One region of the Brucella cytisi genome, then DNA from elsewhere that is predicted to be linked to it. Evidence: riboswitches for the same ligand, from Rfam matches in the RefSeq annotation. Region 1 holds a riboswitch; the other holds the start of a gene.

Region 1 (16,072 bases):
TGCACGCGCAAAGGTCGGCGACCTGTCGATTGCCCAGCGCCAGCTCGTCGAAATCGCCAAGGGCCTGAGCCAGCCTGCTGACGTCGTCATTCTGGATGAGCCGACCTCATCGCTTTCCGACAGCGAAGCGGAAATCCTGTTTTCGATTATCGAGCGCCTGAAAGCCAGGGGCACAGCCGTTATTTATATTTCGCATCGCATGGAAGAAATCATGCGGCTTTCCGACGACATTACGGTCGTTCGCGATGGCGAATATGTAACGACCACGGAAAAGAGTGAGACCACCATCGAGCGACTGATTGCCCTGATGGTCGGCCGTGAGATGAACGACATCTATCCGCCGCGCGAAGCGCCGAGGCCATCGGCAAGCGTGCCGCCCATACTTGAAACGAAGAACCTCTCGGTTGCGGGCAAATTTAGCAATGTTTCCATCGACGTGAAACCCGGCGAAGTTTTGGGGCTTTTTGGACTGGTCGGTTCTGGCCGTTCGGACGTGATGAAGGCATTGTTCGGTATCCTTCGGCCCACGGGCGAAATCAGGCTCGACGGCAAAGCCATCACCCTCTCCTCACCGACCGATGCCATTCGCAACGGCATTGCTTTCGTGACCGAGAACCGCAAGGAAGAAGGCCTCGTTCTTCCGCATAGCGTTGAGCGCAACATCAACATGGTTGGGCTCGGACAGCTTGCAGGGCCTTTCGGCCTCATGCGCTCTCGGGCTGAGCGCTCTGCCGCCAAGGCGGAAGTACTGCGTCTTGCCATCAAGACAGCATCCATCGACACGGTTGCCGGGTCGCTCAGCGGCGGCAACCAGCAGAAGATCGTGCTGGCAAAATGGCTGCAGACAAAGCCGCGCATCCTCATTCTCGACGAACCGACACGCGGCGTCGATGTCGGCGCAAAATTCGAAATCTATCGCATCATCCGTGAACTTGCCGCCAATGGCGCGGCGATCCTGATGGTTTCCTCCGAACTGCCGGAAGTGCTGGGCCTCAGCGACCGGGTGGCTATCATGCATAACAAGCATGTCGCCGCCATTGTCGATGCCGATGGCCTTACGCCCGAAACCGTCATGAGCTACGCAGCAGGAATGCACATATGAGCAACGCACAAAATATTCAGAAGAAAGCCGTGGACGCGGAAGTCCGCCGTTCGCTTTTCAGCTCCCCGCTGGTTCGCCAGTATGGCGGTATCATCATCTCGTTGGCCGTGCTCTGCGTGGTCTTCGCGGTGCTCAACCCGCGCTTTCTCGCTTTCAACAACTTCATGAACATCATGCAGCAGGTGGCGGTGATCGCCGTTGCTGCCTATGGCATGACCTATGTGATCCTGCTCGGCGAAATCGACCTGTCCATCGGCTCGATCATCGCAGTTTCCGGCATGGTGGCAGCGCAAGCCTTCGCCATGGGCTTCGGCTTCGTGCCGACCGTTATTTTCACCCTTGCGGCGGGCGCCATCATGGGCGGGCTCAATGGTGTACTTTCGGCAAAGCTGATGCTGCCATCCTTCATCGTGACGGTTGCGACAATGGGCATCTATCGCGGCATGGTCAGCCTGCCGACCAATGGCGCGCCTGAAATCATCGAAAACGATACCTGGCTCGCCATTGGTTCGGAAAACTGGCTCGGTCTGCCGATCATCATCTGGATCGTCGGTGTTCTGTTCATCTTCAATTATATCCTGCTGTCGAAGACTGTTTTCGGTCGCCGCATCTATCTGTCGGGCGGCAACAAGGAAGCGGCGATCTATTCGGGTATCCGCGTCGACCGCATCAAGATCATCGTCTTCATGCTCTCCGGCGTCATGGCAGCCATCAGCGGCATCTTGCTCTCATCACGCCTGTCCTCAGCACAGACCAATGCAGGCATGGGCTACGAACTCGACGCCATTGCTGCGGTCGTGCTGGGCGGCACCTCACTTGCTGGCGGCGTCGGCACCATGGTCGGCACCATTCTCGGCGCGCTCATCATCGGCGTCATCAATAACGGCATGAACATGCTGTCGGTGCCCTATTTCTATCAGCTCATCGTCAAGGGCGTGGTCATTCTGGTCGCCGTCTGGCTGGACGTGCGCTCGAAATCCATGCGCACATAATCGCGGTGCACCTTATGAAAAAGATCATCACCATCGGCGAGATCGTCGTCGAAATCATGGCCATGGAAACCGGCAACGGTTTCAAGACCGCCATCCCATTGATCGGGCCGTTCGCCTCCGGCGCGCCCGCAATCTTCATCGATCAGGCCGCCAAAATGGGCCAGCCTTGCGGCATGGTCAGCGCGGTCGGCAATGACGACTTCGGCGCGCTCAATGTCGAGCGCCTGCAGAAGGACGGCGTGGATGTATCGGCCATCAGCGTGCATCCGACAGCCGCCACCGGCAGCGCCTTCGTGCGTTATCGTCCGGACGGCAATCGCGATTTCATCTTCAACATCAAGCACAGCGCATGCGGTGCCATCGGCCTGACGCCCGAAGCCGAAAGGCTGATCGAGACTGCCGATCATCTGCATATCATGGGCTCCGCCCTGTTCTCCGATGGCATTGTTTCGGCGATCCACGAGGCGACGATCCGTATCAAGGCGAAGGGCGGCACTGTCTCCTTCGATCCGAATATCCGCAAGGAAATGCTCGAATTACCGGGTATGCGCCAGGCACTGGCCCATGCGCTGGAAAACACCGACCTGTTCATGCCGAGCGGCCCGGAAATCTTCCTCTTCACCAAGGCGACCGAAGAAAAGGCCGCCGTGCAAGAACTTCTGGCGCGTGGCATCAAGGCCGTTGTGGTCAAGCGCGGCGCGGAAGGCGCCAGCTATTTCGACCAGTCCGGCGAGGTTTCCGCGCCTGCTTTCAAGGTCGATGAGATCGACCCGACCGGAGCGGGCGACAGTTTTGGCGCGGCATTCGTCACCTGCTGGCTGCGCGACATGGCACCAAAAGAAGCTCTTGTCATCGCCAACGCCACCGGCGCACGCGCCGTTGGTGTCAAAGGGCCGATGGAGGGCACCTCGACCATGGCCGAAATAGAAGCCCTCCTTCAGAAAAACGGAGTTCCAGCATGAGCAGTACGCAAGTTCTAAGTGCACTTCCCGCCCGTTACGCCAGCGGAGTTCGTGGTGGCATCACGTCGATCTGCTCTGCGCATCCTCTGGTGATCGAAGCCGCCCTCCTCGAAGGCGTTGCAACCGACACGGATGTGCTGATCGAGGCCACCTGTAATCAGGTCAATCAGGATGGCGGTTATACAGGCATGACGCCTGCCGACTTCCGCCGCTTCGTGGAAGACATCGCAGCCCGCGTCGGCTTCGACACCAAGCGGCTTATTCTGGGCGGCGACCATCTCGGCCCGAACCCGTGGAAGCACCTGCCCGCCGAAGAAGCCTTGCTGAAGTCGGATGTGATGATCGACGCCTTCGTGCGCGCTGGCTTCACAAAGATCCATCTCGACACCTCGATGGGCTGTGCTGGCGAGCCGGTCGCGCTACCCGATGCCGTGACCGCCGAGCGCGCTGCGCGTCTGGCCAAGGTTTCGGAAGCAGCGGCCCGTGAAGCCGGATACGACCTGCCGGTCTACATCATCGGCACCGAAGTACCGATCCCCGGCGGCGCGATGGAAGAAATCGAAGAGCTGGAATTGACCAAGCCGAGTGCGGCGGTCGAAACCGTCGCCATTCACCGCAAGGCTTTCGCAGCGCTGGGGCTGGAAGACGCCTTCGCCCGCGCCATCGGTGTCGTGGTGCAGCCGGGCGTAGAGTTCGGCAACGAAAATCTCGTGTTCTACAACAGCGAGAAGGCGACAGCTCTCAGTGGCGTTCTCAGCGAAATGGCGCAATTCGTCTTTGAAGCCCACTCCACCGACTATCAGCCGGTGGAAGCGCTTTCCGATCTGGTTGATGACGGTTTCACCATTCTGAAAGTCGGCCCCGGCCTGACTTTTGCACTGCGCGAGACACTCTATGGCCTCGACCAGATTGCAGCTTTCCTCGACAAGCTGCTGGAAGAAGAAACCCTGCGCGGTAAGATGGAAGCGCTGCTTCTCGCAGAGCCGAAGAACTGGGAAAAATATTACCACGGTGATGCGGAAGAACTGCGCCTGCAACGCCATTTCTCTTATAGTGACCGCATTCGCTATTACTGGCCGCATCCGGTCGCAACTGCTGCCGTCGATGCGCTTTTGAAACGTCTGGAAGGGCGCAAGATACCGGAAACGCTGATCAGCCAGTATCTGGGCACGCTTTATCCGGCTGTCGCCTCGGGTGAGATTGAAGCGACGCCCCACGCCTTGATAGTGGAGGCCGTCCGCAATGTGGTCCGGACATACGGCAAGGCTGTAGGAACTCATTAGAGCGGTTCCGGTTGAAACGGAACCGCTCTATGTCTTTGTTTGTACGCATTATCCTACGCAAAACCGCTTCGCACTTTTGCTGGAAATGCTCTGAAACAAAAAAGGCGCGGTCAACACCGCGCCTTTCTTTTGCTCAGGCCTCTATCGGGCTTTTAAAAACCTTGAGCCGCAAGGCATTGCTCAGCACGAAGATGCTGGAGAAAGCCATGGCGCCTGCCGCCAGAACCGGTGACAACAACGTGCCAGTGAACGGATAGAGGACACCCGCCGCGACAGGGATCAGCGCGACGTTATAGGCAAAGGCCCAAAACAGGTTTTCGCTGATATTACGGATCGTCGCCTTCGATATGGCAATGGCATTGACCACGCCGCGCAGATCGCCCGACATCAACACCACATCCGCGCTTTCAATCGCAATATCCGTGCCAGTGCCAATCGCAATGCCGACATCGGCAGCAGCCAATGCAGGCGCATCGTTGATACCATCACCGACAAAGGCAATCCGCTTGCCACCTGCCGAAAGCCGCTTCAACGCTTCAACCTTGCCGTCTGGCAGCACTTCTGCAACGACTTCATCGATGCCGAGACGTTTTGCGATGGCTTCCGCCGTGCGGCGGTTATCGCCGGTGATCATGGCTACCTTCAGCCCCTGCTCGTGCAGGGCAGCAATCGCCGCTGGCGTGGTTTCCTTCATTGGGTCGGCAACAGTCAGGATTGCTGCCAGCTTACCATCGACAGCTGCATAGAGCGGAGACTGCCCTTCATTACCGAGACGCTTCGCATCATTGGCAAAGACAGCAACATCATGACCGAGTTTCGCCATGTAACGATCAGCGCCGATGGCAATCTCATGGCCGGACACATGAGCCTTCAGACCAAATCCAGGTACGGCTTCGAAAGCCGATACATCCGCAAGCTTCAATCCCTTCTCTTTCGCTGCTTCTACAATCGCGTCGGCAATCGGGTGTTCGGAACGTGCCTCCACAGCCGCGACAAGTGCCAGAAGTTCATCCTTTTCAAAGCCATCGACCGTCGCAAAATGGGCCAAAGCGGGCTTTCCCTGTGTCAGCGTACCGGTCTTGTCGACGGCGATAACGGAAACATCGCGCAAGGTCTGCAAAGCATCACCGCGGCGAAACAGGACGCCGAACTCGGCTGCACGACCGGTACCGACCATGATGGATGTTGGTGTGGCCAGGCCCATGGCACACGGGCAGGCGATGATGAGAACCGCAATGGCGTTCACCAGCGCGTAACCCAGCATGCCCGTGCCACCGATCACAAGCCACAAAGCGAAGGTCAGTGCTGCGGCTGCCATAACAGCGGGTACGAACCAGCCGGTCACCTTGTCGACCTTTGCCTGAATTGGCAGCTTGTCGGCCTGAGCGTCCTCGACCATGCGGATGATCTGCGAGATCACCATATCACGGCCAACCTTGGTTGCACGGAAGGTGAAAGCACCGGTTTTATTGATCGTACCGCCGACCACTTCCGCGCCCTTTTCCTTGGCAACAGGTACAGGCTCGCCGGTAATCATCGATTCATCCACATAGGACGAACCTTCGATCACCTCGCCGTCGACCGGCACTTTCTCGCCGGGGCGGACTTGTACGACGTCACCAGCGCGAACATCTTCCAGCGGCACATCGATCGTCTCGCCATTACGCACCACACGCGCCGACTTCGCCTGTAAGCCGACCAGCCGGCTGATAGCCGCACTGGTGCGTCCCTTGGCACGCGCCTCCAGATAACGCCCGATCAGGATCAATGTGACGATGACGGCGGCAGCCTCGAAATAAACATTCACCGTGCCTTCCGGCAGCACACCGGGAAGGAAAGTCGCGACCACCGAATAGCCCCATGCGGCAAGCGTGCCAACCACAACCAGCGAATTCATGTCAGGCGTGCCGCGCAACAGCGCCGGAATGCCTTTTTTGAAAAAGCGCAATCCCGGACCGAACAGAACCAGCGTGGTGAACACAAGCTGCAGATACCAGCTGTTCTGCATACCGATCCTGTCCATGACGAACATAAGAACCGCAGGGATCAGATGCGAACCCATTTCCATAATGAAAACGGGCAAGGTCAAAACGGCAGAGAGAATGACGCTTTTCTTCAGTTCTGCCGCTTCAGCATCCCGCTTCTCGGACTGCGTTTCCTGCTTGACGTCGCTCTGCGCGTCATCCAGCGAACGCGCCTCATAACCTGCCTGTTCAACCGCCTTGATGAGTTCGGAGGGCTGTACCGGCCCGGCCAGTTCCACATGGGCACGTTCGGTCGCAAGATTGACGCTGGCGCGCATCACGCCCGGAACAGCGTTAAGCGCTTTTTCAACCTTGCTGACGCAGGAAGCGCAAGTCATGCCTTCAATAGCAAGATCAATGTTCCCTGCCGGGACATCGTAACCTGCCTTGCGAATGGCATCGATCACCGACGGCAAATCCGGTGCGCCTTTGAAAGTCACATCGGCACGTTCGGTCGCAAGATTGACGGAAACCTTGTCGACGCCCGGAACTTTAGACACAGCTTTTTCAACGGATGACACGCAAGACGCGCAGCTCATCCCTTCGACGGGCACTGGAAAACTGATGGTTTCGTGATTAACCGGCTTGTTCATGGCAATCCCTTTCATCGCCCGGAAAGGGCATAATTCGAGAGTTGCTCTCTAGATAGGGCTTCCCACCGTTGGAAGGTCAAGCCCTTTTTAAGGCGAGGTTCGGATTGGACTTTTCGTCTGGTGTTATGGCTTTTCGAGCGCCGCTCAATAACAAGTGGGCGATGCCCTAAATCGGCAATCGGTTGTGTGCTGCAGGCATTTCCAGACCGACATTGCTGCGATTCTGGATAAAGGAATGCACGTCTCCGGCAGGCATTGGCCGCCCGGTCAAGAAACCCTGCACTTCGCCAAAACGCTCGGTCTTCAAACGTTCCAACTGTTGTGCGGTTTCCACGCCCTCGGCCGTCGTGACAATATTGAAGCCCGCACCGAGCGTTGCCACAGCCTGAATGATGGCCAGATCGCGCGTATCGACTTCGATCCCTGAAACGAAACTGCGATCAATCTTGATCTTATCAAATGGGAATGATCGCAAATAGCTCAAAGAAGAATAGCCGGTCCCGAAATCATCCATCGCGATACGAACGCCCAATCGGCGAAGTTCGAACAGCAACTCGATATTGTTCTTGCTGTTCGACAAGAAGACCGACTCCGTGATTTCAAGCTCAAGCCTGTCGGGTGAAAGACGCGCTGCTTCCAACGCATCCGTGACGGAATGCAAGATCGTGGTCTGACTGAACTGGACCGGTGAAAGATTGACCGAGACTTTTATTTCCTCCGGCCAGAGCACAGCTTCCCGACATGCAGTCCTTAGAACCCAGTCGCCGATCGGTCCGATGAGCCCGGTTTCTTCTGCCAGTGGAATGAATTCCGCCGGTGAAACCATACCGCGATCAGGATGACGCCAGCGGATCAGCGCTTCAAAGCCGGAAATCTTGCCGCTCTCAAGATTGAAAATCGGTTGATAATGCAGTTCAAACTGTTCATCCAGCAGAGCCTGACGAAGTTCGCCGGTCATGACATAACGCTTCTCCGCCGCCAGACGCAGGGAGTGCTGATAGAACCGGAATGTACGACGTCCACCTGATTTTGAAGCATAAAGCGCGAGATCGGCATTGCGCATCAGCACATCGGGATTGTCTCCATGCAATGGCGCCTGGGTGATGCCCATGCTGCAGGCGACGAATTCTGAATTGCGCACCAGTTCGAACGGATCCTGAAAAGCAGAAAGGATACGGTCAGCGAACATTGCAATTTGTGCCAGTGTCCCGTTTCGGTAGACAATGGCAAATTCGTCGCCTCCCAGCCGGGCAATGAATTCATCCGAAGTCGTGATCTGCTTCAGTCGACGCGCCACTTCTTGCAAAAGCTGGTCGCCAGCCTGATGCCCGATATTGTCGTTGATGTTCTTGAAATGATCGATATCAAGGTAGAACAAGGCAAAAGGCTCGGAATCCCCGCCCTTTTTCAACAGGCTCTCGACATGGTGAGCAAAATAGGCGCGGTTCGGCAAGCCTGTCAGACTGTCATGCATGGCAATATGTGCCATGCGTTCCTCGATCTCACGCCGTTCGGTTATATCCTCAACGAGCCCGATCAAATAGCGGGGCTCGTTGCCCTCGACCGGTGGGATCGAACATTTTATGATCCGCATCGTTCGCGACGTTCCGTCCTTGCGCTCGATCTTGCGTTCGACGTTCAACACGCCCCGACGCCGCATCGCCGTGCGATCTTGCTGGATGATGACGGTTGCCTCGCGTTCAGGGAAAAGATCGAGGTCGGTCGAACCGATGGCTTCGTCTACCGGCTGTCCGCTCGCCGCTGATGCGGCCTGATTGTAGAGCACATACCGACCGTCATCGTGCATATCCTTGACGAAGACACCAAGCGGCAGATTGTTGACGAGGCTGTCCAGCAGGGTTTGGGCGTGGTTTGCCTGACGATTGGCTTCTGCCAACTCTGTCCTGTCCTGAACAATGGCGAGAATCGCTTCCTTACCGTCAAACAGCACTTGACGTCCGTAAGTCAGAACATCAATGATTTCACCATTCGCGCGCAGATGTTGCCAGCGCTCCGGTCGTTCAAGGTCGCTGCGATCACGAATGGCAGCCAGCATTCGATCCCGTTCTGTCTGGGGCCGAATATCGAGCACTGTCATTCCCGGAATTTCATCAGCGGTATATCCATAGAGCCGATAGGCAGCGTCATTCATCACGATGAAATGCAGCGTCTCCGGATCATAAACCCACATCGGTGTCGGATGGGTTGTGAAAAGGATGCGGAAGTCCTGCTCGGACGTGTGCGCCATCGTGCCTTCCGTCGAAGCTGAAGCGCCCCTCCGCTTCCTCATCGTAAATCCCTCATCCAACTGATCCTACTGGATAATCTCGATCCACCCTACAAGTGGACCGTCAAGTTTCATGGCACCATGAGTAACACGCGGAAGATGCACCCCGAACATAGATTAAAGCCGAGAATTTTAATAAACCATATACAAATTGAGGGTCGATTTAAGGATTTTCTTTAAAACTGCATTTTTCCATCGCTTGACCGGCTTCAACTTCCAGCCTATGCCTAAAGACGCAAAATTCGTTGGGGTGCCTTCGAAGCAATATCAGGAAAAGTGCCAAGCGGTTTTCCGTCCGATGTTGCGACACAAAAGGCTGAGAGACGCTGATCGCGTTAACCCATTGAACCTGATCCGGGTAATACCTGCGTAGGGAACGGAGTTTGACGCGTCGCAGCCGAGGGTTTCCCTCATCGGAGTTCAAGCTCCAAACAGGTTCATGACGTCTCATTTTCCGTTCGGAATGAGAGACGTGATGATGGACCAAAAAAACAGTTTCTCCCGAACCACATCAAACGGCAGTGCGGCATTCGTGCCCATATGCGTGACTATTGCCGGTTCCGATAGTGGCGGCGGAGCTGGCATTCAGGCCGACCTCAAGACATTCTCGGCGCTCGGCGTCTATGGTGCGAGCGTCATTGCCGCTGTGACCGTGCAGAACACCTGCACGGTGAGCGCAGTGCACGATATCCCACCCGCCATCGTCGCAGGGCAGATCGATGCCGTCTTCAGCGATCTCGATGTAGCGGCGGTGAAGATCGGCATGGTTTCCGTGCCCGAAACCATAGAGGCCATTGCGCGGGGCCTTGCGCATTTCTCCGGCCCTGTCGTACTCGACCCGGTGATGGTTGCAAAATCCGGCGACCGGCTTTTGAGCGAAAACGCCATTGCGCTTTTGCGCCAGAAACTGGTTCCGCTGGCCACGCTGCTGACGCCCAACCGGCCTGAAGCGGCCTGCTTGCTCGACAGCGATCTGGCTCGCGACGATGTAAACGCCGAAGAACAGGGGCGTGCCTTGCTCGAACTAGGCGCGAAAGCTGTTTTGATGAAGGGCGGCCATGCGGAAGGCGAAATCTGCGTCGACCTGCTGGTTCGCCGCGATCAGCCAACATTGCGTGTCGAGGCGACGCGTATCCGGACCGGTAACACCCATGGCACGGGCTGCACGCTCTCCTCAGCCATTGCTGCAGAGCTTGCCAAGAACCTTCCGCTCGAAAAAGCAGTCATTGCAGCCCATGCCTATCTGCAAGGGGCAATCCGCGCCGCCGATGCGTTGAAGATCGGACAGGGCCATGGGCCTGTTCATCACTTCCATAATCTCTGGAAAGTTCCCTCAGAGGAGGCCATGTGATGCGCGTCACCATCATCGGAGCGGGTGTCGCCGGTCTAGTGTGCGCGGCAGAATTTCACGGTCAGGGACATGCAGTCACTGTCATTGCCAAAAGCACTGAGATCGGTTCCGACAGCTGCTCATGGTTTGCAGGCGGAATGCTGGCACCATGGTGCGAAGGCGAGAGCGCGGAAGAGCCAGTCGTTCGTTTGGGACAGGAAGCGATCGGCTGGTGGGAGCAGCACGTTTCGACAGTCAATCGCAAGGGTACGCTTGTACTCTCGCACACACGCGATGCGACCGAACTGCGCCGCTTTGCCCGCCGGACGGAAGCATTTGACACCATTGATCAAGACCAGATCGATGCGCTGGAACCAGACCTTGTCGGCCGTTTTCGGCAGGGACTTTTCTTTGCGGCAGAAGGCCATCTCAACCCGCGCCAGACACTGATCGAGCTCGCCGAAAAACTGCAGAAGAAAGGCGTCGTCTTTCATCTGGGGCAGGATGCGAAAGACGTCAAAGTCGAGGCCGACATTACCGTCGATGCACGCGGTCTTGCAGCGCGTGATCAGTTGCAGGACCTGCGCGGCGTCAAGGGTGAAATGCTGGTTGTGCGCTCGCGCGATATCAATCTCAAGCGACCCATACGCCTCCTGCATCCGCGGATTCCGCTCTACATCGTGCCACGCGGCGACGGCGTACACATGATCGGCGCAACCATGATTGAAAGCGATGAGCGGGGTGGCATCAGCGTGCGCTCGACGCTGGAACTCTTGAGCTCCGCTTATGCCTTGCATCCGGCCTTCGGCGAGGCGGAAATCCTCGAAACCGGTGTCGATGCGCGCCCGGCCTTTCCCGACAATCTGCCCCGCGTCCGACGGCGCGGCAAAACCGTCTATGTCAACGGGCTTTACCGCCACGGCTTCCTGCTCTCGCCCGCCGTGGCACGCATGGCGGTTGCGAGCGCGACCATGCCGGAGGATGCGCCAGAGCCCAAACCAGAATTTGTGGAGGACTATGCATGACGATCGTGCTGAACGGTGAGGTCATCACCACGGCAGCCGCCAATCTGGCGGCGCTGCTCGCCGAAATCGAACTGGATGAAGCGGTTGTTGCAACCGCGCTGAACGGCGAATTCGTGGCCAGCGACGAGCGCGCAGCCGCGACCCTGTCGGCTGGCGATCGCATCGAAGTTCTGGCCCCGATGCAGGGAGGCTGAGATGCTGGAATTCTATGGCAAAAAATTTCAAAGCCGCCTGCTGCTCGGCACGGCGCAATATCCATCGCCGGCCATATTAGCCGATGCGGTGCGCGCTTCGCAAAGCGACATCGTCACCGTCTCGCTGCGTCGTGAAAGCGGCGAGGCCCGCGCCGGACAGGATTTCTGGGTGCTGATCCGGGAGCTGGGCGTGGCTGTTCTGCCCAACACGGCAGGCTGCCACACACCGCGCGAAGCGGTGACCACGGCAAAAATGGCGCGCGAAATCTTCGACACCAACTGGATCAAGCTGGAGGTGATCGGTGATACCGACACATTGCAGCCAGACCCGTTCGGACTGGTCGAGGCAGCACGCATACTCTGCGACGACGGCTTTGAGGTCTTTCCCTATATGAATGACGATCTGGTCGTCGCGGAAAAGCTTATTGAAGCCGGTTGCAAGGTGCTGATGCCCTGGGGCGCGCCCATCGGCTCGGGCCGAGGCCTCAACAATCCTTATGCGCTGAAGACCATGCGGGCGCATTTCCCCGATATTCCGCTTGTTGTCGATGCCGGCATCGGCGTGCCGTCCCATGCGGCAGCAGCGATGGAGCTGGGCTTCGACGCCGTGCTCATCAACACCGCCGTCGCCAAGGCTGGCGATCCCGTCGCCATGGCACGCGGTTTCGCGCTTGCGGTCGAAGCCGGGTGGCTTGCCTTTGAAGCCGACGCTATTGAGGCCCGCGACATGGCCGCGCCGTCCACCCCTCTTCTCGGAAAGGCATTTTTGTGATGGCCCTCGATCCGTTCTACCCGATCTTCGATAGCGCAAAATGGCTGGAGCGTATGGTGCCGCTCGGCGTCAAGCTGGTGCAACTGCGCGTCAAGGATAAGAGCGAGCCGGAGCTGCGCAGTGAAATTCGCGCCGCACGGGAGATCTGCCTTGCGCATAACTGTCAGCTGATCGTCAACGACTACTGGAAGGTGGCGCTGGAGGAAGGTTGCGACTTCATCCACCTCGGACAGGAAGACCTCGACGATGCCGATCTCAGTGCCATTCGGGGCGGTGGCTTGAAACTGGGTGTTTCAAGCCATGACGAGGCCGAACTGGACCGTGCCTTGTCGGTGAAGCCTGACTATATCGCACTCGGCCCCATCTATCCGACCATTTTGAAAAAGATGAAATGGCACGAGCAGGGCCTGCCGCGCCTTGGACAATGGAAAGCGCGCATCGGCAACATTCCGCTGGTGGGCATCGGGGGCATGAGCGTTGAACGCGCGCCCGGTGTTTTCGAAGCAGGCGCCGTTATCGTCTCCGTCGTCACCGACATCACCCTCAATGCCGACCCTGAAAGCCGCCTGCGCCAATGGATCGAAACCACGCGCGCTTATGCAGGCCATGCTCTGGAGCAGACCACATGAAAAAGACCGCCTTCGCCGCCCTGTTCGGCCTCGCCCTCACGGCTGCCACTTCGGCTCACGCTGACGACAAGTTGAAGCTCATTCTCGACTGGTATGTGAACCCCGATCACGGCCCCATCATCGTCGCCGACAAGCTTGGCTACTTCAAGGATGCCGGGCTGGATGTGGACATCGTCGCACCTGCTGACGCCTCGACGCCCACCAAGATGGTGGCGGCAGGACAGGCGGATCTCGCCATTTCCTATCAGCAGCAGGTGCATCTTCAGGTGCACGAAGGCCTGCCGCTTATCCGCGTCGGCACGTTGATCGACTCGCCGCTCAACTGCCTGATGACCAGAGACGACGGATCGGTGAATTCCATCGCCGATCTCAAGGGCAAGAAGATCGGCTATTCGGTCGCCGGAACCGAAGAGACATTGCTTGGCACCATTCTTGGCCAGCATGGTGTCAAATTGTCCGATGTCGAACTCATCAATGTGAATTTCTCGCTCGCGCCATCGCTGATGTCGAAACAGGTTGATGCGGTGATGGGCGCCTATCGCAATGTCGAGTTGAACCAGATGGCCGTCGAAGGCGTGCCCGGCAAATGCTTCTTCGTCGAAGAAGAAGGCGTGCCGGTTTATGACGAGCTCGTCTATGTCGCAGCTTCCGACAAATTGGACGCGGCGGAAAAGGACAAGATTGCACGCTTCCTCTCGGCCACGGAGAAGGCCGCGCAGTATATCGTCAACCATCCGGAGAAGAGCTACGACGTCTTCGCATCCTATAGTTCCGAACTCAAGGACGAGCTGAACCAGCGCGCATGGAAAGACACGGTCGCCCGTTTCTCCCGCTCGCCTGCAAGTCTCGATTACGGACGCTGGAGCCGCTACGAAACCTATCTCAAGGAAAACGGTCTCGTGCCTTCGGTCCTTCCGGTCGAAAAATTCGCCATCGACGTCAACGCGGAAGGGAGCAAGTCATGAGCCAGCCGCAACCGCATTATTCATCCGAACTGTTCACGCGCCTGCGCGCTGCGACGCTTGATGACTGGAAGCCCTATATCGATCATGAATTCGTGCGCGGATTGGGTGACGGCACGTTACCCAAAGCGGCTTTCCTGCATTATCTCCGTCAGGATTATGTCTATCTGCATCACTATGCCCGCGCCTTCGCGCTGGGTGTCGTCAAGGCCAACACACTGCAGGAAACACGGCTCTGCGCCCAGATCATGCATGGTCTGGCCGTCACAGAACTGCCGCTCCATGTCGGCATCTGTGCTCGCGAAGGGATCAGCGAAGACGAGCTTTACGCGACGAAGGAAGAACCGGAAAACCTCGCTTACACGCGCTATGTGCTCGATTGCGGACAGGCGGGCGATTTTCTCGACCTGCTGACGGCGCTCGTACCCTGCGCACACGGCTACGGCGAGATCGGCCTCAACCTTGCCGTGACCGCCCTGCCCGGTACGCCTTATCAAGAGTGGATCGACACCTATGCGGGGCCTGACTATCAGGACATGTGCCACACGGTCGGCAAACTGTTCGATCAGGCTGCAAAAGACCGCATCGGCGCCGACTTTGAGAAAAGCCCGCGCTGGCCAAGGCTCTGCCAGATTTTTGCCACCGCAAGCAGGCTCGAAGCCGATTTCTGGTCCATGGGTTTGAAGGCTGGATAGTGAACGAAACACTCCCATACCGAAGCCGGAAAAAGCGTGCTGCCGACGGCTTGCTGTCGGCGGCAGTGGCACTGGCCATCTGGCAGGCGGTGGTGAGCATCGGCCAGATGCCGCGCTTCATCCTGCCCGGCCCGCTGGATGTGGTGCAGTCATTGATCGGCAATGCCGGGCTGATTGCCGAAAACGCTGCCGCCACCATCGGCGAAGTTCTGGGCGGTCTGGCGCTCGGCTGCGCGGTTGGGATCGCAACTGCCATTTGCCTGATGATGTCACCGCTCGCGCAACGTCTCGTCATGCCCGCCATGGTGTTCAGTCAGGCGATCCCGATCTTCGCGCTCGCCCCCATTTTGACTTTGTGGCTTGGCTACGGTCCCGCATCGAAGATTGCAGTCACAGTGCTGATGATCTTCTTTCCCGTCGTTTCGACCTTCTTCGACGGCATGCGGCGTACCGACAGCAGCCTTATCGATGCAGCGGAAATTCTGGGTGCCGGACGCATGGCGATCCTGTTTCGCATCCGCATCCCATCCGCCTTTCCTTCGCTGGCGTCGGGCCTTAGCCTCGCCGCAGTCTATGCGCCCATCGGCGCTGTAGTGGGCGAATGGGTGGGCGCATCGAAAGGTCTCGGCTATCTGATGCTGCTCGCCAATGGGCGCGCCAAGGTGGATCTGATGTTCGCCTGCCTGTTCGTGCTGGCGGCATTCACCATGCTGCTGCACGGCACGGTGTCGCATTTCGCCCGCAAGCTTGCTGCCTGGCCTAAAAAAGCCGCATAAAAAAACGGCGGTTTCCCGCCGGTTTTTGCATCCACTTACATTGCTATCAGGCCAGCGTATAGGCTGTCTTGACCGTCGTGTAGAACTCGGCGGCGTAGCGGCCCTGCTCACGCGGACCGTAGCTCGAACCCTTGCGCCCGCCAAATGGCACGTGGAAATCGACACCGGCGGTCGGCAGATTGACCATCACCATGCCCGCTTCCGAATTGCGCTTGAAATGCGTGGCGTATTTCAGGCTCGTCGTGCAGATGCCCGACGACAGTCCGAAGCTGGTATCGTTGGCGGTAGCAAGCGCTTCTTCATAATTCCTGACGCGGATGACCGAAGCGACCGGGCCAAAGATTTCCTCGCGGCTGATACGCATCTGGTTGGTGGCTTCGGTGAAAAGCGCAGGCTGGAGATAGAAGCCCGGCGTTTCGCGGTTCAGACGTTCGCCGCCAAAAGCA
Region 2 (16,072 bases), on a different contig from region 1:
CGTTACTGCCGATGTCGCCATCATCATGGGAAGCCAGTCCGACTGGGAAACCATGCGCCGTGCAGCGGACACACTGGAAGCACTCGGCATTTCCTTCGATGCCCGGATCGTTTCCGCGCATCGCACGCCTGACCGGCTCGTTGCCTTTGCCAAAGGTGCCAAGGCGGAAGGGTTCAAGGTCGTTATCGCAGGTGCGGGCGGCGCGGCTCACCTGCCCGGCATGGCTGCAGCCATGACACCGCTGCCTGTCTTCGGCGTTCCGGTCCAGTCCAAGGCGCTTTCGGGTCAGGATTCGCTCCTCTCCATCGTGCAGATGCCAGCTGGCATTCCCGTCGGCACGCTCGCCATCGGTCGCGCCGGTGCGGTCAACGCCGCCCTTCTCGCCGCCGCCGTTCTGGCGCTTTACGATGAGGCGCTTGCAGCCCGCCTCGATGAATGGCGCACTGCGCAAACGGAAAGCGTGGCTGAGCGCCCTTCAAACGAGGCCTGATATGAACAACTCCGCACTCAATTCTGCACTCAGGCCCGGTGCAACCATCGGCATCATCGGCGGCGGTCAGCTCGGCAGAATGCTTGCCATGGCCGCAGCACGTCTCGGTTTTGAAACGGTGATCCTGGAGCCACAGGCCGATTGCCCGGCAGCACAGGTCGCCAATCGCCAGATCATTGCCGCCTATGACGATCCGAAAGCGCTTGCAGAACTTGCAGCAGCGTCCGACGTCATTACCTACGAGTTCGAGAACGTGCCGGTCAGCGCTGCCGACAGGCTGGCCGAAACCGCTCTGGTCTTTCCTCCCCCGGCAGCACTTGAAGTCTCGCAGGATCGCTTTACAGAAAAGCAGTTCCTCAACTCCAGCGACATCGAGACGGCACCCTGGCGTCTTGTGGACGATGAAGAAACCCTGATTGCAGCTCTGGGCGCACTTGGCGAGCGCGGCATCCTGAAGACGCGGCGTCTTGGTTATGACGGCAAGGGACAGGTCCGCCTGACATCACTCGATGAGTCCGAAGCTCACAAGGCGATTCTCGCGATCAATCGTGCCCCGGCCATCCTCGAAGGCTTCGTCGATTTCGAGCGCGAAGTTTCGGTGATCGCGGCACGTGACCGCTCCGGCAATGTCGCAATCTTCGATATTGCCGAAAACGTTCACAAGGACGGCATCCTTGCGACTTCGACCGTACCGGCTGCCGTTTCCGAAAACACGGCCGAAGCAGCCCGTAAAGCCGCCACAAAGCTTCTGAACGGGCTTGATTATGTCGGCGTGCTCGGACTTGAGTTCTTCGTCCTGAAGGACGGCACGCTACTGGCAAACGAATTCGCCCCGCGTGTCCATAATTCGGGCCACTGGACGGAAGCGGCCTGCGCCATTTCGCAATTCGAACAGCATATCCGCGCCATCGCCGGTCTGCCTTTGGGTAACACCGACCGGCATTCGGATTGCGTGATGGAAAACCTGATCGGCGACGATGTCGAGAAGGTGCCAGCGATTCTCTCTGAAAAGGATGCCGTGCTGCATCTTTACGGTAAAAAGGAAGCACGTCCGGGCCGCAAAATGGGCCATGTGACGCGCATTCACCCCTGCGGGAAATAATGTTCATCGGGAATCCCGTTGATTCCCGATGAATCTTTGCCACCTGCCAAGAATTTCAGCTCCAGTGCCCTGAATCTGCGGCTCAGGAGTTGACATTTGCCTGAAACCTTGTGTATTTCGGCCAACCCTTCGGGCATCTAACAGTGCCTGTAATCAATTGGCGCCTCGAGCGCCTGTTTTTATGAAGCCCCGCGGCATCTGCACGTCAACGGGCCAACAAGACCGGTGATTGACATGAAGATCAAGAACTCGCTTAAAGCGCTCAAGGGCCGTCATCGTGACTGCCAGCTGGTCCGCCGCAAGGGCCGCGTTTACATCATCAATAAGACCGCCCCGCGCTACAAGGCTCGTCAGGGCTAATCTTATTTCTGATTTTGCATTTGACGTTTCGCTGCGCATGGTAAAATCTATGCGCATGCGGAACGTTTTTGCATGTCTGGTTTCTTTTTCTGTGCTCGCGTCGCTTGGTACGACGGTGCCGCTTGCTTATGCCGAAGTGGCACCCGGCAAAATACCGCTCACCGCACCTCTGACACCCGTTCAAACCGGTCCCGACAGCGAACAGAAACCTGCCCCCGAAAAGCCCGCACCAGCGACAGCCCAGACGCCTGAAGAGCGTCTCGACAAGCTCTTTGCCGATCTTCGCCGCACGACGGACGAAGCCAAGGCGCGGCGCATTGCTTCGCAGATCAATACGCTGTGGTCGCAGTCAGGCAGCGCAACAATCGATCTTCTGATGCAATGGGCCAATGCGGCGATGCTCGAGCGGCGTTATCCCTCGGCAATAGACTTCCTGAATGAGGCCATCGCGCTCGACCCGGAATATGCGGAGGCCTGGAACCGCCGCGCTACGGTCTATTTCCTGCAAAAAGACTACGCCCACGCCATGTACGATATCAATCGTACCCTAGAGTTGGAACCGCGCCATTATGGCGCCCTGACCGGCATGGCGGCCATCTTGCGCCTGCGCGGCCTCAAGGAACAGGCACTAAAAGCCTATGAGCAGGCTCTCATCGTCTATCCGATGATGCGCGACGCACAGAAGAACTTCAACGATTTGGCCGACGAACTGACGGATACGCGGACTTAGAGCCTGTTCCAGAAGTCGCCTGTATCGCTTTTTGATTCAGGCTCTTAGAACGGCTCCTGCTTACCCCCAAAACATTCTCAAAATTCATCAAGACCAAAACAAAACGCGCTCCGAAGGAGCGCGTTTCTTTATATGCTATCTGCCATAACTGGATGAGATTCCGGCTGTGGCGAGCCGGAATCGAAGATGGGCGCTTTAGCGACCAAACTGGTGGAGTTTGAGAGCCCGAGCGGAATGTACTTCCACGCATAGTCCCGAGAAGTCGCAGAATTTTCGGATTAGACTATGCGTCAAAGAAATACACATGAGCACCGGAAGCGCAAAACAACGCCATTTGCCGGCCGTCACGGCTGGCATATCTTCAGTTTAAATGCCTGACTTTCCGTCTGGTCCAATATAGGCGATGCGCAGCATGTTGGTCGCGCCCGGCGTGCCGAATGGGACACCAGCGGTAATGATGACGCGGTCGCCAGCCTTGCCGAATTCTTCATGGAAGACGATTTCGCAGGCATGGTTGACCATATCTTCCAAATCATGCGCATCGGCTGTCACCACGCAATGCAGGCCCCAGACGAGCGACAGCTTGCGCGCAGTATCGACGACCGGCGACAGGGCGATGATCGGTGTGCGCGGACGCTCGCGAGCGGCGCGCAGGCCGGTCGTGCCGGAAGCGGTGTAGGTTACGATGGCCGAAAGCTTCAACGTCTCTGCGATCTGGCGTGCAGCAAGCGAAATCGCGTCGGCACCCGTTGGTTCTGGCGCAGCACGCTGCGCATCGATGATGGTCGAATAGGTCGGTTCCTTTTCAACCTGTTCGGCAATGCGGTTCATGGTGGCAACGGCTTCGACCGGATACTGGCCCGAAGCCGATTCCGCCGAAAGCATGATCGCATCAGCACCTTCAAACACAGCGGTTGCAACGTCGGACACTTCGGCGCGGGTCGGAACCGGAGCTGTAATCATGGATTCCAGCATCTGCGTCGCGACAACCACCGGCTTGCCCGCGCGGCGCGCCTTGCGGGTGATCTGCTTCTGAATGCCTGGAACGCTTTCAAGTGGCACTTCAACGCCAAGATCACCGCGCGCAACCATCAATGCGTCCGAAAGCTCGATGATTTCATCGAGACGCGTCACAGCCTGCGGCTTCTCGATCTTCGACATCAGCCCGACCTTGCCGCGCGAAACCTTGCGCACTTCGGCCAAATCTTCCGGACGCTGGATGAAGGAAAGCGCAACCCAGTCGATTTCTTCCTTCAGGACGGCGTCGAGATCCTTGCGATCCTTCTCCGTCAGCGCGCCGACGCCAAGCGTCGTATCAGGCAGGCTGACGCCCTTGCGGTCCGAAATGCGCGTTCCGGAAACCACCTTGCAGCGGATCGACTTGCCGTCGCTCGCCTCGGCGACCAGATGCAGCTTGCCATCGTCGATCAGCAAGCGATGACCCGGTTCGACAGCTTCAAGAATTTCCGGATGCGGAAGATAGACGCGATGTTCATCGCCGGGCGCTTCGTTGTTGTCGAGGGTGAAGGTCTGGCCGGGAACGAGATCGGCCTTACCGTCCTTGAACTTACCAACACGCAGCTTCGGGCCCTGAAGATCGGCCAGAATGCCGATCGGACGGCCCAGTTCCTTTTCCACATTGCGGATGCGCTTGACGAGGGTGCGCATCAGGTCATGGTCGGCATGACTCATATTGATGCGGAACACATCCGCGCCTGCCTCAAACAGCTTGCGGATGACGGCTTCCTCACCCGACGCCGGACCTAGCGTGGCGAGAATCTTGACCTTGCGGTTGCGCTTCATTGACTATTCGTTCCTGTAACGGTGGGATTTGCTGTCGGCGTTTCATCGGTGAGCTGAACCATCCAGCTCGATTGTTCCCCGGTGTCGTATTCCTGGAAGCCGTTGCGCTGGAAACCGCGCGCGAAGCAATCCTGGACGCCAGTAATACGGAATTCTTTCTCGGCCACGCACATATTGACCTTGCCCTCCCAGCGTCCGCCGCCCTGAGCGTCTTCTGCATAGAGGTAATAATAGCGCGATGTCAGCGGCCCCTCGATGAGGGTTTTGCAGCTTGATCCGTCGATATGCCACCAGCCTTCGGTCACCCAGCCGGTTTTGGCTCTGTAGCCGATGGACACACCAACCAGGTTCTGGGTTGCATTGCATACGCGGAAATCCGCACGAGCCTCTATGGATGTCATGCCCAGCGCAGTCATCAGCACACCGGCAAACAAAACTAGAGATAGTGGAAGTCGCATACGCAGAACCCCTTCAGCCCGCTATCGGTTTTATCGAACAATTTATATTGCACAGGGAAATCCCATCTCGGGCAAATCCCATTTCGGGTCGCTCTCTTTTCGGCAGTTTCGCCTTTGATGTCAACGCAATCCCATTGAGAACAGGTACTCTTCATCAAAGAATGATCGTTGCAATCCGGGCTTTCTCATGACAGACCTGAAACAGCTTCCCGCACAACACAGAAATAATCCCCTTATTTAGCCTCGGATTTCGCTCCATGCCGCTTCAATCCGGATCAAACGCTTCGCCGCCATTCTCACCGGCATACAGTGTCGACGGCGATTTTAGTCTCGGCCTGCTCCTGACCGCCGATCATGCACGGCGTGATGTTCCAGCCGAATATGGCACGCTTGGTTTGCGGACAAGTGAATTCGACCGGCATATCGCTTATGATATTGGCGTCGAGAATCTGACCCGCAAACTTGCAACCCGCCTGAACGCGCCTGCCGTCCTTGGCGGCTTTTCGCGCCTTTTGATCGATCCCAATCGTGGCGAAGACGACCCGACGCTTATCATGCAATTGTCCGATGGGGCGGTCATTTCCGGCAATTACCCAATGTCGGCAGGGGAACGCGAGGAACGGCTTGAACGCTTCTATCGTCCCTATCACGACACGGTCGCGCGAGCGAGCGAATGCGTGGTGGCTGAAAGCGGGGCAGCGCCTTTCATCGTCTCGATCCATTCCTTCACGCCGCGCTGGAAGGAAAAGGCCCGCCCCTGGCAGATCGGCCTTCTCTGGGACAAGGACGACCGCGCCGTAAAGCCGCTTTTGTCGCTGCTGCGTGAAAACGTCGATCTGACGGTTGGCGACAACGAACCTTATGACGGTGCCCTCAAGAACGATGCCATGTATCGCCACGCGACGGCAAAGGGCTTCGCCCATGTCCTGATCGAGGTACGACAGGACCTGATTGCCGATGACAAAGGAGCAGCTGAATGGGCTGACAGGCTGGCGCCAATGATCGCGCACATCAACACCTTGCCCGGCATTCATGCGGCCCAGCATTTCGGCTCACGTGCTGATCGCAGTGAGTAACAGGCCTGTCAGGAGAGGCTTTACCCGCTATCCACAGGGCTTGACCCGTCAAATCGGGTCGTGCATCGAAAAAGGCTCTTAATTTTGCCTGCGACTCGCGGGAAAAACGGTCCAGACTTTCGATAAGCGGTTTTCGCGCAATGCGTGTCCGCATCATCACAGATTTTGAATTGGAGAACTCCTCGTGAGCGACGACATTACCAGCGAAGCCCAAACCATTGCTGTCGGCCAGTTGCGTGCTTTCATCGAGCGCATCGAGCGCCTGGAAGAAGAAAAAAAGACCATCGGTGACGATATCAAGGAAGTTTACGCGGAATTGAAGGGCTCGGGGTTTGACAGCAAGGTCGTGAGGACCATTATTCGTCTGCGTAAAAAAGAAGACCATGAACGTCAGGAAGAAGAAGCCATGCTGCAGCTTTATATGGATGCGCTTGGCATGAGCTGATTTCGGCTCTTCCCGGAGCCTTCCTTCTTCCCGAAATCGAAACCCGACGGATCGCCCGCGATTCGTATTCAGAGGAAGGGGATAAGGTCTATGGAGTTCAGGAAGCTCGGACATACCGAACTCAATGTTTCGCCACTTTGCTTCGGTGGCAATGTATTTGGATGGACGGTCGATGAAGCGACGTCTTTTTCGCTTCTCGACCGTTTTGTCGATGCTGGATTCAATTTCATCGACACAGCGGATGCATATTCCGCCTGGGCGCCCGGAAATGTGGGCGGCGAATCCGAAACCATTATCGGCAACTGGCTGAAATCTCGCGGCCTGCGCGACAAAGTCGTCATTGCCACCAAGGTTGGGTCCGAGATGGGGCCTGACGAAAAAGGTCTTTCCCCGGCCTATATCCGCAAAGCGATCGATGCCTCCCTCAAACGGCTGCAGACGGATTATATCGATCTCTATCAATCGCACTGGGACGATCCCGAAACACCGTTCGAAGATGTGCTCGGCACCTATAAAGAGCTGATCGATGCAGGCAAAGTGCGCGCCATCGGTGCGTCCAATCTCACGCCTGAGCGACTGACTGAAGCGCTTGACGTCGCCCGGACCAACAATCTGCCGCGCTATGAAAGCCTGCAGCCGCTTTATAATCTTTATGATCGAGCAGATTTCGAGAATGGGCTGGAGAAAATCTGCCACGAAAACGAGCTTGGCGTTATTTCCTATTATTCGCTCGCAGCAGGGTTCCTGACTGGAAAATACCGTTCTGCTGACGATCTCGGACAAAGCGCGCGCGGCAAATCAGTCGAAAAATATCTGACGGATCGTGGTTCGCGGATCATAGCGGCACTCGATGGCGTGGCGCGCAATCTCGATGTCACGCCTGCACAGGTCGCAATCGCATGGCTCATCGCGCAGCCATCAGTCACAGCCCCTATTGCCAGCGCCACACGCTCGGCCCAGCTCGGTGAGCTGATCATCGCAGCCGAACTGAAACTCAGCGACGATGAAATCGCCTTGCTGAACAAGGCGAGCGGTTAAATTTTGAAGCATCGAAGGGGATCGCCCTACCCTTCGATTTCCTCTCGCAGCATTTCCAGCTCCAGCCATTCTTCTTCCATGGCCGCATTTTCGGAGCGCTTCTTCTCAAGAAGATCGGCAGTCTTGGCAAAAAGCGCCGGGTCCTTGGCATAAAGCTGCGGATCGGCGAGCTTGTCTTCCAGCACTACGATTTCCTTCGAGAGAGCGTCCATCTTGCCGGGCAGCGTTTCGAGCGCGAATTTCTGCTTGTAAGAAAGCTTGCGCTTTTCCTCACGCTTGGGCTGCGGCGCATCCTCTTCCGACTTCTCGTCACTGCGGACGCCTGAGACCTTGACCGAGCGGCGGCTCAAGGCCTGCTCCTTGCGCTGCGCCATCATGTCGGCATAGCCGCCTGCATATTCGAGCCAGCGCCCGTCACCTTCCGGCGCAATCACCGACGTAACCGTGCGATCCAGAAAATCACGGTCGTGGCTGACCAGAATGACTGTGCCAGGAAAACCTGCAACCAGTTCCTGCAGCAGATCGAGCGTTTCCATATCAAGATCGTTGGTAGGCTCATCGAGGATAAGCAGGTTGGCGGGCCGCGCCAAAACACGGGCCAGCATCAACCGCGCACGTTCACCACCGGAAAGCTCCCGAATGGGGGTACGCGCCTGCTCAGGTTGGAACAGAAAGTCCTTCATATAGGACACGACATGCCGCTGCTCGCCGTTGACGACAAGGCTTTCGCCGCGCCCATCCGTCAGATAATGCGCCAATGTCTCATCCAGATTGAGACTTTCGCGCTTCTGGTCCAGTTCGGCCATTTCGAGATTGACGCCAAGCCGCAACGTTCCGGAATCCGGCGCAAGCTTGCCAGTCAGAAGCGACAGAAGCGTGGTCTTTCCGGCACCGTTGGGTCCAACGAGACCGATACGGTCACCGCGCTGCACACGGATCGAAAAATCCTTGACCAGAACACGCTCGCCATAGGCCTTGCTCAACCCCTTGGCTTCGATCACCAGCTTGCCGGATTCCTTGGTATCGCTTGCCGCCAGTACCGCTGTCCCTTGTGCCTTGCGATGATTGCGAAAATCGGCACGCATGGAATGCAGTTCGCCGAGACGGCGCATATTACGCTTGCGCCGGGCGGTGACCCCGTAGCGCAGCCAGTGCTCCTCGCGCGCAATCTGCCGCCCCAGCTTGTGATGGTCGCGCTCTTCCTCTTCCAGCACCTTGTCGCGCCATTCCTCGAAATGACCAAAGCCTTGCTCGAGACGACGCGTAAGACCGCGATCCAGCCAGACCGTCGCCCGGCTGACATTTTCCAGAAAGCGGCGGTCATGCGAGATCAGCACAATGGCCGAGCGAATCTGGCGCAGTTCGCTTTCCAACCATTCGATGGTGGTCAGATCCAGATGGTTGGTCGGCTCGTCCAGCAGCAGAACGTCGGGCTGCGGTGCAATCACCCGCGCCAGGGCGGCACGTCGCGCCTCCCCACCGGATAGATGATCCGGCTTTTCGTCGCCGGTCAGTCCGAGATGTTCGAGAAGATAAGTGACACGATGCGGGTCATCGGCTGGTCCGAGCCCCGCTTCCACATAGGCGCGAACATTGGCAAAGCCATCCATATCCGGCACCTGCGGGAGATAGCGGACGGTTGCACCCGGATGTTTGAAAACCTCACCCGACGTTGCTTCCACCATACCGGCGGCGATCTTGAGCAGCGTGGATTTACCCGAACCATTGCGTCCGACCAGCGCGATGCGATCGCCTTCGCTTACCGAAAGGCTGGCATCTTCCAGAAGCGGCGTGCCTCCGAAGGTGAGCTTGATCTCGTCGAGGCGAAGGAGCGGTGGTGCCATGGTTCTCTTCGATAAACAGGGTTAAAAATTCCGCCCTGCTTGTCCGCGACAAAAGCCGTTCTGTCAAATGGTACGGCACGAAAAGACCCGTGAAAAACAAACAGGCCGGGTTTCCCCGACCTGTCAGCAAACTTATTTATCCAGCTATTGCTGGCCCAGTCATTACTGGCCCAGTGTTACTGGCAAGGCGCTTCGTAGACGCGGCCATAAGGATCGCGGTAACGGCAGTACTGCGTGCCATTGCGCGTCTGGGCTGCACCAAGGAGCGTACCGGCAACGCCGCCGATAGCAGCACCGGCAAGAGCGCCACGGCCATTGCCGCCAATTGCACCACCGGCGAGTGCGCCGAGTGCTGCGCCACCAACGCCGTACCCGGCCGTGCGCTGTTCATTCGTCGTGCATGCAGCCGTCGAGAACGCGAGCACGCCAGCAACAGCAATCATCGTAAGACGTGACTTCATTGAAACATCTCCTACAAGAGTTGAACTAATCACCGACTTTGCGTCCCCAATTTCGGCGTAAAGCAGATGACACCCGCTTGGCCCATTTACAATACGTTTCGCCTGCCAGCGTCAAGCTCTTTCGATTGATAAGGTTATCGGCCCCAGAGCGGTGTTTCCTCCATCGCCAAGTTGGCTATAAGTATCGCCAATCCAGAACTCGCAGTAACGCGAAGTGTTCCACGAACTACATTGGAAACTGTCCATGAAGAGCCGAATGGCAGTGTCACATTATCTAACGGCCACTCCGCATTCGTGATCGAAAGGCCTTCGATAGTGCTGAAATTAATCACACTGAACGGCGTCCCGTCCGGAAAATCATAAACATAATCTCCGGGCGGCAAAGGCCAGGCCTCCTCGGAACCGCTGGACAACAGCACGTTCCGCCCTTTTGCAGCCTGCGCTGTCGCCATGGTCAGATGCAGAAGCGTGTGATCAGTGCGCTGACCGCCGAAGGCTCCGCAAAGGATCACCCGATCCGCACCCCGCATAAAGGCCTCCTCGAAGGCCAGTTCCCCGTCCGTCATGTCCTTGGCAGCAGGGAACCTCTTTTGCGGCACGTGTCCATATTGCACGCGAAGCTCAGCAGAAGCCGAATCGAAATCGCCAAGCCAAAGTTCCGGTTCGACACCAAGAGCAGCGGCGTGCCTGATCCCGCTATCGGCAGCGAGAATACGCGCACCTGCAATTTGGTGTTTCAAGCGATCGGTCACGACCAGATCACCGCCAAGGAGAATGACGAATGTGCTCATAAGCCGCTCATAACACGGGCAAATCCATGCCGGAAGCCTGCATTCGCCGCCATTGCACTCCCTTGCCCTTCCCGTTGCGAAAGATTATTCTCGCAACCGCTCTAACGGGGTGCCGTCTGCTTTCGCGGATGGCTGAGAGGCCCAAAAGCATTTCCAGCAAAAGTGTGAAACGGTTTTGCGTCCGGAAATGCTTAAAAAACGGCCAACCCGCTGAACCTGATCCGGTTTGCACCGGCGGAGGGATTAGATGCTCCATAAACGGCGCTCAATCCTCTTGTTGTAAAAGAAAGGAAGTGCCGTGATGCGGCTTTTATCTTTGCTGGCCTTTTCATTCTCCACAGCCCTCGCTTTCACGCCTTCTGCGCAGGCGAAGGACAAGCTCACTGTTTATACCTATGACAGTTTCGTTTCCGAATGGGGGCCGGGCCCGAAGATCAAGGAAAACTTCGAGAAGGAATGCGATTGCGAAGTGGACTGGATCGCTTCGGCCGACGGTGTCGCCCTGCTCAACCGCCTGAAGCTTGAAGGTGGCAATACCAAAGCCGATATCGTCCTCGGTCTCGATACCAATCTGACGACCGAAGCACGCGCCACCGGCTTTTTTGCTCCAAGCGGCATCGACCAAAGCAATGTGAGCGTTCCGGGCGGGTTCAAGGACGATATCTTCGTTCCCTATGATTATGGCTACTTCGCCGTGGTATACGATTCGGAAAAATTGCCCAATCCGCCCAAGAGCCTGAAAGAACTGGTGGAAGGCGATGCTTCCCAGAAGATCGTGCTGCAAGACCCGCGCACGTCGACACCAGGGCTGGGCATGTTGCTCTGGATGAAATCGGTTTATGGCGACGAAGCGGAAGCAGCCTGGCAGAAACTTCAGAAGCGCGTTCTCACCGTCACGCCCGGCTGGTCGGAAGCCTATGGTCTTTTCACCAAGGGGGAAGCGCCGATGGTGCTGTCCTATACAACGTCTCCCGCCTATCACATGATTGCGGAAAAGACGGAGCGCTATAAGGCTCTGGCCTATCCGGAAGGTAATTATCTCCAGATCGAGCTGGCCGCCCAGACCACCACTGGCGCGAAAAATCCACTGGCGCAAAAGTTCCTGGCTTTCATGACCAGCCCCGGCTTCCAGGATGTTATTCCTGAAACCAACTGGATGTATCCAGCGGGCAAGACATCCACCCCGCTTCCAGCCGCTTTCGACGCGATGCCGAAGCTGGAAAAGACTCTTCTCCTGCCTTCCGACGAAGTAGCCAAGAACCGGAAGTCATGGGTCGATGAATGGCTGGCGGCAACCAGTAAATGACGACATTCCCGGCACAGCGCCGCTCGAAAGACGCACCTGCCGCCAGACCGGCTGCGGGTGTACTGGCGCTTGTCTTTCTGGTCGTGCTTGCCGGTGGTGCTCTTGTCGCACTGGCATTCGAAGCGGGCCGCGGTGGTTTTGACGCCGCGGCCAATTTCGACACCTATCTGTGGCGGGTTGCGCGCTTCACGATCCTGCAGGCGATCGCTTCAAGCCTGCTTTCCGTGCTGTTTGCGGTTCCGGTCGCCCGTGCACTTTATGCCGAAGCGAGCTTTGCGGGGCGCGGGCTTATTCTGCGCCTGTTTGCCCTGCCGCTTGCTCTGCCTGCACTCGTCGCAGTGCTCGGCGTCACCAGCATCTATGGTCGCAACGGGTTCATTGCGCATCTGTCAGAAGCCGCAGGCCATCCGTTCCAACCGGACATTTACGGTATTACGGGCATATTGATCGCCCATGTTTTCTTCAACATGCCGCTCGCTGTCCGTCTCATTCTTGCAGGCTACGACTCGATACCAACCGATTACTGGAAGCTATCCGCGCAGCTTGGCATGGGCAATGGAGCACGCTTGCGGCTTATTGAATGGCCCGTAATCCGGCGCAATCTGCCGGGCATGATCGGCCTCCTGTTCATGCTCTGCGTGACGAGTTTCACAACTGTGCTGACGCTGGGCGGCGGACCGCGTGCCACCACGCTGGAAGTCGCTATCTATCAAAGCTTGCATTTCGATTTTGATCCGGGTCGCGCGGTCGCCCTCACCTTCACGCAGCTTGCATTGACGTTGCTGGTCCTTCTGGCCCTGCGGATGACCGGTAGTCCGTCTGAAGAAGGCTTCACCCACGCGGCGACACCGCGACGCTACGGCAAGGCGTCAACGGCTGAACGTGTTGCGAACGTCATCGTCATTGGCATAGGTTTCCTTTATGTCGCACTGCCGATTGCCGGCGTTGTCATCTCCGGCCTCGCCGCAGATCTTGCGCGACTTCTGACCGAGAAAACAGTCTGGCGCGCCATTGGCACCAGTCTGGTCCTCGGTTTTTCTGCAGCATCGCTCTCGGTCATTCTGTCACTTGCGCTTGTGTCGGCACGTGAAGCGATAAAAAAACGCAAGGTCGCCAGTATTTTCGATACGGGTGCCAGCCTGATCCTCGTCATGCCGCCTATCGTCATCGGTGCCGGCTGGTTCATCCTGCTTCGTCATTTCACCGATCCGTTCGCGATGGCACCGTTTATGGTCGTCACCGTCAATGCGGCCATGGCCATGCCCTTTGCCGTGCGTCTTCTACGCCCCGCATGGGATACGGCAGCAAGCCGCCACAACCGGCTTTGCGCACAGTTGGGCATTCGCGGCATCAGCCGTTTCCGGCTCATCGACTGGCCTTCGATCCGCAAGCCTTTCGGCATGGCCTTCGCCTTTGCCATGGCACTTTCCCTTGGCGATCTCGGCACGATTGCCCTGTTTGGCAGTGACGCGCTTTTGACGCTGCCCTATCTCCTCTTGCAGCGCATGGGCAGCTATCGCACATTCGACGCGGCAGGTCTGGCGCTTATTCTCGGGCTGCTTTGCCTCGTATTGATGATGATCGCGGATCGCGCATCCCGAAAGGAAACGCCTTCTCTATGAATGCCCGGATGAACCCCCTTGCCGAAATTCGCCTTGATGACGTTCGTTTCAGCTATGGTGAAACCGCCATGCATTTCGATGCGACGATAGAGGGCGGTGTTATTGCTGCAATTGTCGGACCAAGCGGTTCGGGCAAGTCGACACTTCTCAACCTGATTGCCGGTTTCGAATTTCCGCAATCCGGTCGCATCTTCATCGGCGATAAAGACGTCAGTGAACTTTCGCCAGCGGATCGACCAGTTTCAATGGTGTTTCAGGAAAACAACCTGTTTGCCCATCTGACCGTCGAACAGAATGTCGGCCTCGGACGTTCACCGAACCTGAAGCTCTCCGCGCAAGACCACACCGATATTGCGGAGGCTTTGTCGCGTGTCGGGCTCGCAGGCAAAGAACAGCGCAAGCCGGAAGCGCTTTCCGGTGGCGAACGCCAGCGCGTGGCGATTGCCCGGGCTCTTATACGCCAGCGCCCGGTTCTGCTCCTCGACGAAGCCTTTGCCTCGCTTGGCCCGGCGCTGCGACACCAGATGCTGGATCTGGTCAGGGAGCTTCAACTTGAAACTCGTATGACGGTGCTGATGGTGACCCATACGCCTGAAGATGCGCTCTATCTCGACGCGGTGTTGCTTTTTCTCGACAATGGCCGGATTTCCGCAATAGGCCCCGCCACTGAACTACTCTCTTCGACTGGACCGGAAGCATTGCAGCACTATATCGGCGAAAAGCGGAATTCGACGCTAAACCTCAAATAGAGTTACGGTTGCGGACATATTTTGTTCGCAATCTGCCGGAAGAACCGGCTACAGCTTTCTTATAGTGCCCATGTACGGCTTGTACGCTTTCTGGTCTGTGGCTAGATTTGGCCCCGGATCAAGCAATCTGATTCAGAAGCGAGGATAAAATACTGTTCCGTCAATCGACCCGTTCCCGGGCCTTCCTGTGTCTACCCATATCCCTGCCAGAATGGACGCAGCACAATTGGCGGAAACCAGCCATCGGTCTTGGCTTGCTTGCGGTCGCCCTGATTTCCGGTTGCCAGTCGATCAATTCCAGCAAGGATCTTGGACTGCAGCCTTCCGACAATCCCGTGACGGTCGACAATGTGACGCGCAATGACCGGCTGGCGCAGCTCGGTGCGCAACAACATCCGCGCATTCTCGCGACCTATGGCGGCGAGTACAAGGACCAGAGGCTTGAACGTATGGTGGCCAAGATCGTCGGCAAGCTGACGACGGTTACCGACAAGCCGGACCAGACCTATCGCATCACCATTCTCGATAGTCCCAATATCAATGCCTTCGCATTGCCGGGCGGCTATCTCTACGTTACACGCGGCCTGCTTGCACTCGCCAACGACTCTTCCGAAGTCGCAGCCGTGATTGCCCACGAAATGGGCCATGTCATCGCCAATCACGGCATTCTGCGGCAGGAGAAGGAGGCGGAGACGGCCATCGCCGGGCGCGTCGCCAGCGAAGTCCTGCATAATGAATCTGCCAGCCGCGAAGAAGCGTTGCGCGGCAAGCTGCGGCTTGCCCAGTTCTCGCGTAATCAGGAACTGCAGGCGGATGCCATCGGTATCAAGATGATCGGCGAAGCCGGTTACGATCCGTTCGCTTCGGCGCGTTTCCTGCAATCGATGGAAGCCTATCAGGGCTTTCGTTCGGTTTCGGGCGCGACCGATGCCAGCCTCGACTTTCTCGCAAGCCATCCGGCAACGCCGCAGCGCATCCAGCTTGCGCTTGGTCATGCACGCCGCATCGGCGCACCCGGCGTCGGCACAACCGATCGCGATTCCTTCCTCAACGGAATTGATGGCCTTCTCTACGGCGACTCGCCCAATGAAGGTTATGTCCGCGAACAGACCTTCATCCATCCGAAGCTCGGTGTCACTTTCCGCGCACCAGATGGCTTCACCATCGACAATTCGGCCAATGCGGTCATGGCAAGCGGCCCCGGCGAAGTTGCCATTCGTTTCGATGGCGCATCTCTTCCGGCGGGATCAAACCTTGCCGACTATATCCGCTCGGGCTGGGTAACCGGTCTCGACGACAGTTCGATCCAGACCACCACCATCAACGGTTTGCCCGCCGCAACTGCGCGCGCCAGCGCCGACCGGTGGCAGTTCGACATTGTGGTCATCGGTGCAAACAACAAGGTCTATCGCTTCCTGACAGCAGCACCGAAAGGCAGCAACGCCCTTCTGCCTGCTTCGCAGATGGTCACGCAGTCCTTCCGCTTGCTGTCGCCTGCCGAACAGAACGCCATCAAGCCGCTGCGCATCCGCGTCGTGACGGTGAAGCCGGGCGACACGCTGGCGAGCCTGTCGGCACGCATGCAGGGCACCACCCGCAAATTGGAACTGTTCCGCCTTCTCAATGCCATGTCGGCAGGGGCGACGGTTTCGGTCGGTGACCGCGTGAAGCTGATCAGCGAGTAGGTCGTGATGACGGAAACACGCATCCACTCTGTCCTTGCCGGAAAAATCGTTCCTCTCGGACCGCGTAGCGTTCCAAGCGGCATCGACAAGCATCCGGTTACCGGCAAAGTCC

What was found. Region 1 has a riboswitch for thiamine pyrophosphate ahead of thiD (bifunctional hydroxymethylpyrimidine kinase/phosphomethylpyrimidine kinase). Riboswitches for the same ligand answer to the same signal wherever they lie in the genome.
Region 2: it holds a riboswitch for thiamine pyrophosphate, as region 1 does, so the genes downstream of both, thiB (thiamine ABC transporter substrate binding subunit) here and thiD (bifunctional hydroxymethylpyrimidine kinase/phosphomethylpyrimidine kinase) in region 1, are expected to answer to the same signal.

The regions. Positions count from the first base shown of each region.
Region 1 is NZ_JBCAUP010000004.1:365,977-382,048, forward strand. It holds gene AAE521_RS06330 (sugar ABC transporter ATP-binding protein) at 1-1,102, shown strand, start outside; gene AAE521_RS06335 (ABC transporter permease) at 1,099-2,094, shown strand; gene AAE521_RS06340 (tagatose kinase) at 2,109-3,056, shown strand; gene AAE521_RS06345 (D-tagatose-bisphosphate aldolase, class II, non-catalytic subunit) at 3,053-4,339, shown strand; gene AAE521_RS06350 (heavy metal translocating P-type ATPase) at 4,473-6,956, opposite strand; gene AAE521_RS06355 (putative bifunctional diguanylate cyclase/phosphodiesterase) at 7,123-9,246, opposite strand; TPP riboswitch at 9,480-9,636, shown strand; gene thiD (bifunctional hydroxymethylpyrimidine kinase/phosphomethylpyrimidine kinase) at 9,722-10,594, shown strand; gene AAE521_RS06365 (FAD-dependent oxidoreductase) at 10,594-11,598, shown strand; gene thiS (sulfur carrier protein ThiS) at 11,595-11,792, shown strand; gene AAE521_RS06375 (thiazole synthase) at 11,794-12,564, shown strand; gene AAE521_RS06380 (thiamine phosphate synthase) at 12,561-13,193, shown strand; gene AAE521_RS06385 (ABC transporter substrate-binding protein) at 13,190-14,158, shown strand; gene tenA (thiaminase II) at 14,155-14,850, shown strand; gene AAE521_RS06395 (ABC transporter permease) at 14,850-15,626, shown strand; partial or broken gene AAE521_RS06400 (aldehyde dehydrogenase family protein) at 15,673-16,072, opposite strand, start outside.
Region 2 is NZ_JBCAUP010000045.1:5,834-21,905, forward strand. It holds gene purE (5-(carboxyamino)imidazole ribonucleotide mutase) at 1-490, shown strand, start outside; gene AAE521_RS25870 (5-(carboxyamino)imidazole ribonucleotide synthase) at 492-1,592, shown strand; gene ykgO (type B 50S ribosomal protein L36) at 1,827-1,952, shown strand; gene AAE521_RS25880 (tetratricopeptide repeat protein) at 1,990-2,682, shown strand; gene pyk (pyruvate kinase) at 3,049-4,485, opposite strand; gene AAE521_RS25890 (DUF1036 domain-containing protein) at 4,482-4,943, opposite strand; gene AAE521_RS25895 (N-formylglutamate amidohydrolase) at 5,201-6,019, shown strand; gene AAE521_RS25900 (DUF2312 domain-containing protein) at 6,204-6,464, shown strand; gene AAE521_RS25905 (aldo/keto reductase) at 6,555-7,502, shown strand; gene AAE521_RS25910 (ABC-F family ATP-binding cassette domain-containing protein) at 7,529-9,346, opposite strand; gene AAE521_RS25915 (glycine zipper domain-containing protein) at 9,523-9,807, opposite strand; gene AAE521_RS25920 (thiamine diphosphokinase) at 9,942-10,598, opposite strand; TPP riboswitch at 10,694-10,858, shown strand; gene thiB (thiamine ABC transporter substrate binding subunit) at 10,900-11,904, shown strand; gene thiP (thiamine/thiamine pyrophosphate ABC transporter permease ThiP) at 11,901-13,526, shown strand; gene thiQ (thiamine ABC transporter ATP-binding protein) at 13,535-14,275, shown strand; gene cdlP (cell division protease CdlP) at 14,479-15,960, shown strand; gene AAE521_RS25945 (MOSC domain-containing protein) at 15,967-16,072, shown strand, end outside.